Regions from separate parts of the Streptomyces sp. AN091965 genome, predicted to be linked through region 3. Evidence: predicted binding sites of a transcription regulator. Region 3 holds the regulator's gene; each other region holds the start of a gene.

Region 1 (4,014 bases), 1.0 Mb from region 3:
CGGTGGCCTCGTCGCCCTCGAGCTCCAGCTTCTCGAACACCGAGGAGGCCTGCAGCAGGGCCACGCCACCACCGGCGACGATGCCCTCCTCGACGGCCGCCTTCGCGTTGCGAACGGCATCCTCGATGCGGTGCTTGCGCTCCTTGAGCTCGACCTCGGTCGCGGCACCGGCCTTGATGACGGCCACGCCGCCCGCGAGCTTCGCCAGGCGCTCCTGGAGCTTCTCGCGGTCGTAGTCCGAGTCGCTGTTCTCGATCTCGGCGCGGATCTGGTTCACCCGGCCCTGGACGGCCTCGGAGTCACCGGCACCGTCGACGATCGTGGTCTCGTCCTTGGTGATGACGACCTTGCGGGCGCGGCCGAGCAGGTCGAGACCGGCGTTCTCCAGCTTGAGGCCGACCTCCTCGGAGATGACCGTGCCGCCCGTGAGGATGGCGATGTCACCGAGCATGGCCTTGCGGCGGTCGCCGAAGCCCGGGGCCTTGACGGCGACGGACTTGAAGGTGCCACGGATCTTGTTGACGACCAGCGTGGACAGGGCCTCGCCCTCGACGTCCTCGGCGATGATCAGCAGCGGCTTGCCCGACTGCATGACCTTCTCCAGGAGCGGAAGGAGGTCCTTCACGTTGGAGATCTTGGAGTTGACGATGAGGATGTACGGGTCCTCGAGCGCCGCCTCCATGCGCTCCATGTCGGTCGCGAAGTACGCCGAGATGTAGCCCTTGTCGAAGCGCATGCCCTCGGTGAGCTCAAGCTCAAGCCCGAAGGTCTGCGACTCCTCGACGGTGATGACGCCTTCCTTGCCGACCTTGTCCATGGCCTCGGCGATGAGCTCGCCGATCTGGGTGTCGGCGGCGGAGATGGAGGCCGTGGAGGCGATCTGCTCCTTGGTCTCGACCTCCTTGGCCTGGTCGAGCAGGGCGCCCGAGACGGCCTCGACGGCCTTCTCGATGCCGCGCTTCAGGGCCATGGGGTTGGCACCCGCGGCCACGTTGCGCAGGCCCTCGCGGACCAGCGCCTGGGCCAGGACGGTCGCGGTCGTCGTGCCGTCACCGGCGACGTCGTCCGTCTTCTTCGCGACCTCCTTGACCAGCTCGGCGCCGATCTTCTCGTACGGGTCCTCGAGCTCGATCTCCTTGGCGATGGACACACCATCGTTGGTGATCGTGGGGGCGCCCCACTTCTTCTCGAGGACGACGTTGCGACCCTTGGGGCCCAGGGTCACCTTGACGGCGTCGGCGAGCTGGTTCATGCCGCGCTCGAGGCCGCGCCGTGCCTCCTCGTCGAACGCGATGATCTTGGCCATGTGAAGTGGTCCTCCCGGACAGGGGTGGAAAAACTCGGACCGCGCCGGCGCCCGCGACGGACGGTCTGCCTGCCTTGTGGTTCCTTGCCCCACCCGGCCTGCGGACCTCACCCACCCGGTCCTTCTGTCACTCTCACTCGTAGAGTGCTAACGCCAATGATTAGCACTCGCCCCCTCCGAGTGCAAGGTCGCCCCCACACACTGGGGTCCGGCTTCCCTGCTTCCCCTGCCGCCCGGTCCCCCCGGAACCTGCGCCTCCCGAAGCCCGAGCGCCGGCCCGCCGCCGGCCCCCGGCTGCGGGCCGCCACCGCTCCGCGACGCTCCCCCGGGTGCGGGCCGCCACCCACGACGCCACCGCTCCGCGGCGGGTGTCTCCCACCCGCCCACCCATGACCAGCCAGCTTCACGGCGCAAGCCGGGGGCGCGCTCCCCCGCCCCCTTCCGAAGCACGAGCCCTGGCCCGCCGCTGCCGCCTGCCCGTCCCCCGGCTGCGGGCTGCCACCCACGACGCCGCCGCTCCGCGGCGGATGCCTCCCACCCGCCCACCCATGACCAGCCAGCTTCACGGCGCAAGCCGGGGGCGCGCTCCCCTGCCCGCGCGGTGCACTGCCGAGCAAACGGGCGGGTGGGTGGGAAACATCCGGCGCGTCAGCGCCGGTGCCGTGGACGACGCCCCGCGCCCGAGAGCCGACGCAAGGCGAACACCCCGCCCCCACAGGAAACCGCCTGGCCATGGGCGGGCGGGCGGCGCAGAGGGCGACAAGCCGCGCCCAAGAGACGGCGGCAAGGCGCACGGCTCACCCGCGCCGTGAAGCCACCTGGCCATGGGCGGGCGGGGGCCACCCGCCGCGTCAGCGGCGGCACAGAAGACAGACGGCAAGGCGCACGGCCCACCCGCGCCGTGAAGCCGCCTGGCCATGGGTGGGCGGGCGGGAAGCATCCCGCCGCGTCAGCGGCGGCGCAGGAGGGACGGGCGGCCAGACATACGGCGGGGCGGCGGGAGGGCGACGGCCCGTGGCCGAGGGGCGGTCGGCGCGCCGGGGCCCGGGCGGGGCAGGCCCCGGGCAGGGCAGGGCGGGGCAGGGGCAGGGGCAGGGCGGGGCAGGGGCAGGGGCAGGGCGGGGCAGGGCCCGGGCGGGGCAGGGCAGGGCCCGGGTGGGGCGGGGCCCAACAGAGGAGGGCCCGCCTCCCGAACCGGGAGGCGGGCCCACGCGTCGCTGGTGGCCGATCGCGTCAAGCCGCTCAAACAGCGAGCTTGACCATGTCCGCCTGCGGACCCTTCTGGCCCTGCGAGATCTCGAACTCGACTCGCTGACCTTCTTCCAGGGTGCGGTAGCCGTCCATCTGAATCGCGCTGTAGTGGACGAATACATCCGCACCACCGTCGACCGCGATGAAGCCGTATCCCTTCTCCGCGTTGAACCACTTGACGGTGCCCTGAGCCATGCCTAACTCCCCTATTACTGGCCCTTGCGCAGGACCGCACTTCACGGACCCGGGTCAGACCTCACCCCCCATGGGTTGGGGGATGTGCGCCGGAACGCGTCGACCGCGGCTGAATGTATCTGTCCAACTGCCGTCTGCAACAGGTCAATCGGACGAGAATTCTGGGCACGGCCGATCGCCGATATGCGGATAATTCACCGGCGTTCAGGGCAAGTCGGGCCAGACAAAAGCCACGTTCGGCTCAAATAGGCAGGACACTTTGGCTGCTTCTTGTCGGCTCCGCGGCCGACTTCACCGAGGCGACTCATGCCGCCCGAGATCAAAAGCGAAGCTCCATTCCCAACTGTACCGCGCTCAACCATGCAGAATTGCCCCCTCCGCTTCTCTCGCGGAGGGGGCAATCGAGGTAACTCTGCGTGGGAACAAGAGCCGTTGTATACGAAACGGCTCCGCGGCGGTTCCGGAACGCCGGAACGGCTCAGCCGCCGGCGACCGCCGGAATGATCGAGACGCCCGCGCCGTCGGGCGTCGCGGTCTGGAGGCCCTGCTCGAAACGCACGTCGTCGTCATTGACGTACACGTTCACGAAGCGGCGCAGCTTGCCCTGGTCGTCCAGGACGCGGGCGCCGATCCCGGCGTGGTTCCTCTCCAGGTCGGTGATGACCTCGGCGAGGGTGGCGCCCTCGGCGCTCACCTCGGCCTGCCCGCCGGTGTACGTACGAAGGATGGTCGGGATGCGAACGTTGACGCTCATACTCTTCACCTCGGTAGTTCAGACAGGGCGCCCCGTTCAGGAGCGCCCCGCTCAAGGGCGCCCCCGAAGGGGCGCGGGGCCATGTCAATATGCGGCTCCGCCGCGCGGGCGCGACCAGCCACGACGGATCCGCTGAAGGCATTCAGCCCGCGAGCCCCGCGGCGCGGAACGCGTCCAGGCTGGGCCGGATCGTCGCGGTCGCCTGAGACGTCGCGGCCACCGCGTCGAGGGTCTTCAGGCCGTCACCGGTGTTGAGGACGACCGTGGTGAGGGAGGTGTCGAGGAGCCCTTCCTCGATCAGCTTGCGCGTGACCCCGACGGTCACGCCACCCGCGGTCTCCGCGAAGATGCCCTCCGTACGGGCGAGGAGCTTGATCGCGTCGACGACCTGCTCGTCGGTCACGTCCTCCACCGCGCCGCCCGTGCGCCGGGCGATGTCGAGCACGTACGGACCGTCGGCCGGGTTGCCGATGGCGAGGGACTTGGCGATGGTGTTCGGCTTCTGCGG
Region 2 (4,014 bases), 2.2 Mb from region 3:
CGTGCGGCGACCTCCGCGACGAGGTGGGCGCGGATGACGGCGCCGTCCGGCTCGTACAGATAGCGGCCGACGGGGCGCACAGCGGGGTCCGGAAGCATGGTCGCGCGCCCCGCGCACAAAGTGGCGCGTGAGGGCAGGAGGGTTGCCCGGTGCGAGCCGGGCGCATCCGTGCCGAACCACAGCACCGCCTCCTTCACGTCCCCGCCGTCCGAGATCCACTCGGCCTCCGCCTCCTCGGGCACCGCCTCGTGCGGGATGCCGGGGGCGATCTTCAGGGCCGCGCGCGGGGCCTTCCTCGCGGCCGCCACCGCCCAGGACAGCGGGGGCGAGTACGCCTCCGGGTCGAAGATCCGCCCGCCCGTCGCCCGACCACCGCCCCTCAACGACGGGCTTCGCCGGGCCCCTCCCTGTCCGCCGCCGCGCCGCGCGGGGTCCACGAAGACCGCGTCGTACCCGGCCGTGTCCACCTCCGTGACATCCGCCTCGCGGACCTCGATGAGGTCCTCCAGACCGAGGGCGGCGGCGTTCGCGCGGGCGACCGCGCAGGTCAGCGGGTCGCGGTCGACGGCGACGACCTCGATTCCGGCGCGCGCGAGCGCGAGCGCGTCGCCGCCGATGCCGCCGCACAGATCGGCGATCCGCCGCACGCCGAGCTCCTTGAACCGCTCCGCCCGGTACGTCGCGACGGACGCGCGCGTGGACTGCTCGACGCCGTTCGGCGTGAAGAACATCCGCGCGGCGTCCCCGGCGCCGAACTTCGCCACCGCCCGCTGCCGCAGCCGCGCCTGGGCGAGCGCCGCCGAGACCAGATCGGCGGGGTGGTCGCGGCGCAGCCGGGTCGCGACCGCGAGCTCCGCGGCCGGTTCGACATCCCGTACGGCGTCGAGGAGGGCGGTGCCCTCGGCGGTGAGGAGCGCGGCGAAGGCCGTCGTGGAGGGCTGCGGATCGTGCGGAGCGTTCACGGGCCCATTGTGGGCCAGTCGGTGGAAGGTGCGCGTCCGGCGGCGGTGTCGAGCCCTCGGCAGGGCTCTGAACTGCGAGGATCCGGCGCCATGCGACTAGTACGACAAAATGGAGAATCGGTAGGAAAGGTGAGAGGTCGGGCGCTGCTCGTCCTCGCCGCGCTCGGCGTCGGCGCGGTCGCCTCCGGCTGCTCGGCGGACCCGGACACCGGTGCGGGCCGCGAGCGCGGGGCCCCCGCCGCCCACGGCCAGCAGCCGCGCCTCGCCCCGCCCGCCCAGGCCCTGCGCGAGTACGCCCAGCGGCTGCGCGCGAGCCAGGCCGCGCGGGCCGCCGCCGCGAAGCGCTGGGGACTCGCCGAGGTCCCGCTCACGGCGCCCGCGGCGCCCGCCGCCAAGGCGCGCCCCGCCACCCGCAAGGGCTTCGAGGTCCAGGGGCAGGCGGAGCTGCCGCCGGTGTTCACCACGGTGCCCACCAAGGACAAGGTCGTCTTCCTGACCGTCGACGACGGCGCCGAGAAGGATCCGGCCTTCCTGCGGATGATGAGCGACCTGAAGATCCCGTACACCGCGTTCCTCAGCGACTACCTCGTCAAGGAGGACTACGGCTACTTCAAGCGGATGCGGGACCACGGCGTCGCGCTGAACAACCACACCCTCAACCACCGCTATCTGCCCGGCCTTTCGTACGAGGCCCAGCGGCAGGAGATCTGCGGCATGCAGGACGTCATCGAGCGGCGCTACGGCAAGCGCCCCGAGCTCTTCCGGCCGCCGTACGGCAACTACAACCGCGACACCCTGCGCGCCGCCAAGTCCTGTGGCGTCAAGGCGGTGCCGCTGTGGGCTTCCGAGGGCTTCGCCGACCACATGGAGTGGCGCGAATGGGACAAGGACCTGCACCCCGGCGACATCATCCTCACGCACTTCCGGGGCCGCGAGGACTGGAAGGGCACGATGCCCGACATGGTCCGCACGGTCCTGAAGACGGTCACCGACAGGGGGTACGCGGTGGCTCGCCTGGAGGACTACCTGTGAGGCGCACCGCCACCGCGGCGACCCTCCTGCTCCCCCTCCTGCTGACGGCCTGCGCCCCGTCGGTGGACCCGATCGAACGCCTGGGCAGGAAAGCGGCCGAACGGATGTCGCCCGGCTGTGGGCAGTCGTTCCGCACGGCGAACCCTCCCGGCGCCGGGCAGCCGCTGACAGGGCCCCAGGCGGAGAGGCCCCCCTCCGGGCGAAGCCCCAGCGCCCCCGCGCCCCGCGCGGAACCCACCCGCCCCGCGAAACGTTGCCCGAAGGAGCCCCCGCGCTAGCTCCTCGGCCACCCCTCGCAGAGGGGAAACCTGCCAAGCCGGGGGCAGCCAATTGGCACTCCGCTTGACCGAGTGCTAATCGCCGTCCTAGTCTCGGGCCTGGCACTCCCACCTGGAGAGTGCCAGAAGCGACGGGCAGGTCCGGCACCCGCGACGACGGATCGACCTGGTCGCCACCTCTAGATCAGTTAACCCCGCGAGATCTCCGAAGGGGGAGGTCGGATCGTGACGACCGCCAGCTCCAAGGTTGCCATCAAGCCGCTTGAGGACCGCATCGTGGTCCAGCCGCTCGACGCCGAGCAGACCACGGCCTCTGGCCTGGTTATTCCGGACACCGCGAAGGAGAAGCCCCAGGAGGGCGCCGTCCTCGCCGTGGGCCCGGGCCGCTTCGAGAACGGCGAGCGCCTGCCGCTCGACGTGAAGGTCGGCGACGTCGTGCTCTACAGCAAGTACGGCGGCACCGAGGTGAAGTACAACGGCGACGAGTACCTGGTGCTCTCCGCCCGCGACGTGCTCGCGATCATCGAGAAGTGATCGAGCGCTAGTCGCCTGCTTCACCCAGCAGATTTGTTTCGCGCTGCGCCCCTGGTCACCCCGCTGATTGCCGGGCGGCGAGGGGCGCAGTTCGTTCACCCGAGTTTTCCGAGAGGGCTGAATCGCTCCCATGGCGAAGATCCTGAAGTTCGACGAGGACGCCCGTCGCGCCCTTGAGCGCGGCGTCAACAAGCTTGCCGACACGGTCAAGGTGACGATCGGCCCCCGCGGCCGCAACGTCGTCATCGACAAGAAGTTCGGCGCCCCGACCATCACCAACGACGGCGTCACCATCGCCCGTGAGGTCGAGGTCGAGGACCCGTACGAGAACCTCGGCGCCCAGCTGGTGAAGGAGGTGGCGACCAAGACCAACGACATCGCTGGTGACGGCACCACCACCGCCACCGTGCTCGCCCAGGCCCTGGTCAAGGAAGGCCTGCGCAACGTCGCCGCCGGTGCCTCCCCGGCCGCCCTGAAGAAGGGCATCGACGCCGCCGTCAAGGCCGTCTCCGACGAGCTGCTCGCCACCGCGCGGCCGATCGACGACAAGTCCGACATCGCCGCCGTGGCCGGGCTCTCCGCCCAGGACCAGCAGGTCGGCGAGCTCATCGCCGAGGCGATGGACAAGGTCGGCAAGGACGGTGTCATCACCGTCGAGGAGTCCAACACCTTCGGCCTGGAGCTGGACTTCACCGAGGGCATGGCCTTCGACAAGGGCTACCTGTCGCCGTACTTCGTGACGGACCAGGAGCGCATGGAGGCCGTCCTCGAGGACCCCTACATCCTCATCCACCAGGGCAAGATCGCCTCCATCCAGGACCTGCTCCCGCTCCTGGAGAAGGTCATCCAGGCCGGCTCCTCGAAGCCGCTCCTGATCATCGCCGAGGACGTCGAGGGCGAGGCCCTCTCGACCCTCGTCGTGAACAAGATCCGCGGCACCTTCAACGCCGTCGCGGTGAAGGCCCCCGGCTTCGGCGACCGCCGCAAGGCGATGCTCGGCGACATGGCCACCCTCACCGGCGGCACCGTCATCGCCGAAGAGGTCGGCCTCAAGCTCGACCAGGTCGGTCTCGACGTGCTCGGCTCCGCCCGCCGCGTGACGATCACCAAGGACGACACCACCATCGTCGACGGCGGCGGCAACGCTGCCGACGTCGAGGGCCGCGTCGCCCAGATCAAGGCCGAGATCGAGACCACCGACTCCGACT
Region 3 (4,014 bases):
GCGTGCCGGGCCGGATGTCGACCTCCTCGACACCGTCGAGCGTCTCCAGCGGCACCTTCGTACCGAGCGACGCCGCCGTCATCGGAATGGTGACGGTGCAGTGCAGATCGTCGCCGCGCCGCTGGAAGACGGCGTGGGGCAGCTCGTGGATCTCCACATAGAGGTCGCCCGCCGGGCCGCCGCCGGGGCCGACCTCGCCCTCGCCCGCGAGCTGGATCCGGGTGCCGTTGTCGACACCCGCGGGGATCTTGACCGTGAGGGTGCGCCGCGAGCGGACCCGGCCGTCGCCCGCGCACTCGGGGCACGGCGTGGGCACCACGGTGCCGAAGCCCTGGCACTGGGGGCAGGGCCTCGAGGTCATGACCTGGCCGAGGAAGGACCGCGTGACCTGGGACACCTCGCCACGGCCGCGGCACATGTCACAGGTCTGCGCGGAGGTGCCGGGCGCGGCGCCCTCGCCGGAGCACGTCGTGCAGACGACGGCCGTGTCGACCTGGATGTCCTTGGTCGTGCCGAAGGCCGCCTCGTCGAGGTCGATCTCCAGCCGGATCATGGCGTCCTGGCCGCGGCGGGTGCGCGAGCGCGGCCCGCGCTGCGACGCCGTACCGAAGAACGCGTCCATGATGTCCGAGAAGTTGCCGAAGCCACCGGCTCCGAAACCGCCCGCGCCCGCGCCGCCCGACTGGGACAGCGGGTCACCACCGAGGTCGTAGACCTGCTTCTTCTGCGGGTCCGAGAGGACCTCGTAGGCGGCGTTGATCTCTTTGAAGCGCTCTTGCGTCTTGGGATCGGGATTGACGTCCGGGTGCAGCTCGCGCGCGAGCCGCCGGAAAGCCTTCTTGATCTCGTCCTGGGACGCGTCGCGGCGCACGCCGAGCACGGCGTAGTAGTCCGTGGCCACTTACGACTCCGCCAGGATCTGTCCGACGTAACGTGCCACTGCGCGTACTGCTCCCATCGTTCCCGGATAGTCCATGCGGGTCGGTCCGACCACGCCTAGCTTGGCCACTGCCTCGCCTCCCGAACCGTAGCCGACGGAGACCACGGACGTGGAGCTGAGTCCCTCGTGGGCGTTCTCGTGACCGATCTTCACGGTCATGCCCGAATCCGTAGCCTCACCAAGCAACTTGAGGAGGACGACCTGTTCCTCCAGGGCCTCGAGGACCGGCCGGATCGTGAGAGGGAAGTCATGTCCGAAGCGGGTGAGATTGGCGGTGCCGCCGATCATCATCCGCTCCTCGTTCTCCTCGACCAGGGTTTCGAGGAGGGTGGACAGGACCGTCGCCACCGTGGCCTGGTCCTCCTTGTCGAAGGACTCGGACAGGTCCTGGACGAGCTGCGGCACGTCCGAGAACCGGCGGCCCGCGACCCGGCTGTTGAGCCGCGCCCGCAGGTCCGCGAGTGACGTTTCGCCGAACGGCGCCGGACAGTCGATCAGGCGCTGCTCGACCCGCCCCGTGTCCGTGATCAGGACGAGCATGAGCCGGGCCGGGGCGAGCGAGAGCAGTTCCACGTGGCGCACCGTCGACCGCGTCAGGGACGGGTACTGCACCACGGCGACCTGCCGGGTCAGCTGCGCGAGCAGCCGCACCGTACGGCCCACGACGTCGTCCAGGTCGACGGCGCCGTCCAGGAAGTGCTGGATCGCGCGGCGCTCGGGGGAGCTCAGCGGCTTGACGCCCGCCAGCTTGTCCACGAACAGCCGGTAGCCCTTGTCGGTGGGGATGCGCCCGGCGCTGGTGTGCGGCTGGGCGATGAACCCCTCCTCCTCCAGCGCCGCCATGTCGTTACGGACCGTGGCCGGAGAGACGCCCAGGTGATGACGCTCGGTGAGCGCCTTGGAGCCGACCGGCTCCTGGGTGCCCACGTAGTCGTGGACGATGGCGCGCAGCACCTCAAGCCTGCGTTCACTGAGCATCGCGCACACCTCCACCTGTCGTCCCTCGTCCGTGGCCCCCGCGGCGGCCCCACCCTGGCACTCACCACGCGCGAGTGCCAACCTTCATCGAGTCAGTGTACGGCCGCCGGGTACAGCCCCGGCAAGGGCCGACTCCTTTAGTCATGCCCACGTGTGGCCCGTGCCACCGGCCCGCTCGCGCCCCGCGCCGCGGCGCCGACGGCACGGGGGCACCGGCTGCCGGGCGCCGGGGGTGGCGCTAGCGTCACCGTATGGACGTAAGCGTGACACCGGCCCCTGACTGGCAGGAGGCGGGCTGGGAGCGGCTCACCGCACGGGTGGGACGGCGCCGGCTGCCCGTCTGGGACTGCACGGTCGGGCTGGTCGTGGGCGACGGGGCCGCCCTGATGATCGAGGCCGGATCCAGCCTGCGGGAGGGCGCGCTGCTGCGCGCCGAGGCCCAGCGGCTGCTCGGCGGCGGCCGCCGTGTGACCCATCTCGCGCTGACGCACCCGCACTTCGACCACGTGCTCGGCGCCGCGGCGTTCGCCGGGGTCGAGGTGTTCGGCGCGGTCGGCGTCGACGCGGTGCTCGACGCCGACCGCGAGGGCCTGCGCACGGACGCCGTCACCCACGGCCTGGACGCCCGCGCCGCCGCCGAGGCCACCGACGTCCTGGTGCTCCCGCACCACCTGGTGAGCGGGGAGCGCACCCTCGACCTGGGCGGCGTCCAGGTGCTCCTCGCGAACGTCGGCCCCGGCCACACCGGCCACGACCTGGCGGTCCTGGTGCCCGGCGGCGCGCCCGGAGAGCCCGAGGTCGTCTTCTGCGGCGACCTCGTGGAGGAGTCGGGCGAACCCCAGGCCGGTGTCGACGCGGTCCCGGGGCGGTGGCCCGCCGCGCTCGACCGGCTGCTCGGCCTGGGCGGCCCGGACGCGCGGTACGTGCCCGGGCACGGGGCGGTCGTCGACGCGGCCTTCGTACGGGCCCAACGCGATGAGCTGGCGGCGCGGTTCGGGGTGCGGTGAGCGACGCGGGCACGTCCCCGTGACGGGATGTCACGCGATGTCATAACGTCTGTCGAATGCGCAGCTACAACCCGGACCTCACCCCGCCGTGGAAGAGGTCGGCCCCCGTCCCCGAAGTCCCCGCCGACGTCGACCTGGTGGTGGAGGAGGTCAGGACCGGCTTCTGCGGCGCGGTGATCCGCTGCGAGAAGACCGCCGAGGGCCCGACGGTGACCCTTGAGGACCGCTTCGGCAAGCACCGGGTGTTCCCGATGGTGCCGCGCGGCTTCCTCCTGGAGGGCAGGGCCGTCACGCTCGTCCGCCCGAAGGCGGCGGCAGCGGCAGCGCGGCCCGCGCGCACCGCGTCCGGCTCGATCGCCGTTCCCGGGGCGCGGGCACGGGTGGCACGCGCCGGGCGCATCTATGTGGAGGGGCGCCACGACGCGGAGCTCGTCGAGAAGGTGTGGGGCGACGACCTGCGCATCGAGGGCGTCGTCGTCGAGTACCTGGAGGGCGTCGACGACCTCCCGGCGATCGTCGAGGAGTTCGCGCCGGGCCCCGACGCGCGCCTCGGAGTCCTCGTGGACCACCTCGTGCCCGGCTCCAAGGAGTCCCGGATCGCGGCCGCGGTCTCCAGCCCGCACGCGCTGGTGGTCGGCCACCCGTACATCGACGTCTGGGAGGCGGTGAAGCCGTCGTCCCTGGGCATCGCGGCCTGGCCCCGCGTGCCGCGCGGCCAGGACTGGAAGACCGGGGTGTGCCGCTCCCTCGGCTGGCCGGAGAACACCGGGGCCGCGTGGCAGCGGATCCTGGGCTCGGTGCGCAGCTACAAGGACCTGGAGCCGGCGTTGCTCGGCCGCGTGGAGGAACTGATCGATTTCGTGACGGCCCCCGCCCCGTAGCTTCCCGGCGGGGCGGGCGGGCCCTCAGTCCACCAGGTCCTCAGTCCACCAGGACCTCAGTCGACCAGGTCCCGCACCACCGCGTCGGCCAGCAGGCGGCCCCGCAGGGTCAGCACCGCACGGCCCCGCTCGTAGGGCTCGGGGGCCAGGAGGCCGTCCGTCAGGGCGCGGCGCGAGGCGGCCAGGCCCGCTTCCTTCAGGAGCGACA

Evidence for each region. The regulator HrcA, encoded in region 3, represses chaperone genes, less so after heat shock. The targets are predictions, from matches to a motif close to TTNGCACTCNGNNNNNCNGAGTGCNAA.
Region 1: groL (chaperonin GroEL) is a predicted target of HrcA. The motif match lies at 1,431-1,457, and genes of this name have one in related genera.
Region 2: groES (co-chaperone GroES) is a predicted target of HrcA. The motif match lies at 2,325-2,351, and genes of this name have one in related genera.

Annotation. Positions count from the first base shown of each region.
Region 1 is NZ_JALDMY010000001.1:4,638,580-4,642,593, forward strand. It holds gene groL (chaperonin GroEL) at 1-1,306, opposite strand, end outside; gene MQV74_RS19450 (cold-shock protein) at 2,549-2,752, opposite strand; gene MQV74_RS19455 (MoaD/ThiS family protein) at 3,231-3,506, opposite strand; gene thrC (threonine synthase) at 3,649-4,014, opposite strand, start outside.
Region 2 is NZ_JALDMY010000001.1:5,824,515-5,828,528, forward strand. It holds gene MQV74_RS24880 (class I SAM-dependent methyltransferase) at 1-962, opposite strand, end outside; gene MQV74_RS24885 (polysaccharide deacetylase family protein) at 1,053-1,994, shown strand; gene groES (co-chaperone GroES) at 2,498-2,806, shown strand; gene groL (chaperonin GroEL) at 2,937-4,014, shown strand, end outside.
Region 3 is NZ_JALDMY010000001.1:3,626,156-3,630,169, forward strand. It holds gene dnaJ (molecular chaperone DnaJ) at 1-901, opposite strand, end outside; gene hrcA (heat-inducible transcriptional repressor HrcA) at 902-1,918, opposite strand; gene MQV74_RS15160 (MBL fold metallo-hydrolase) at 2,170-2,925, shown strand; gene MQV74_RS15165 (DUF3097 domain-containing protein) at 2,982-3,806, shown strand; gene hemW (radical SAM family heme chaperone HemW) at 3,863-4,014, opposite strand, start outside.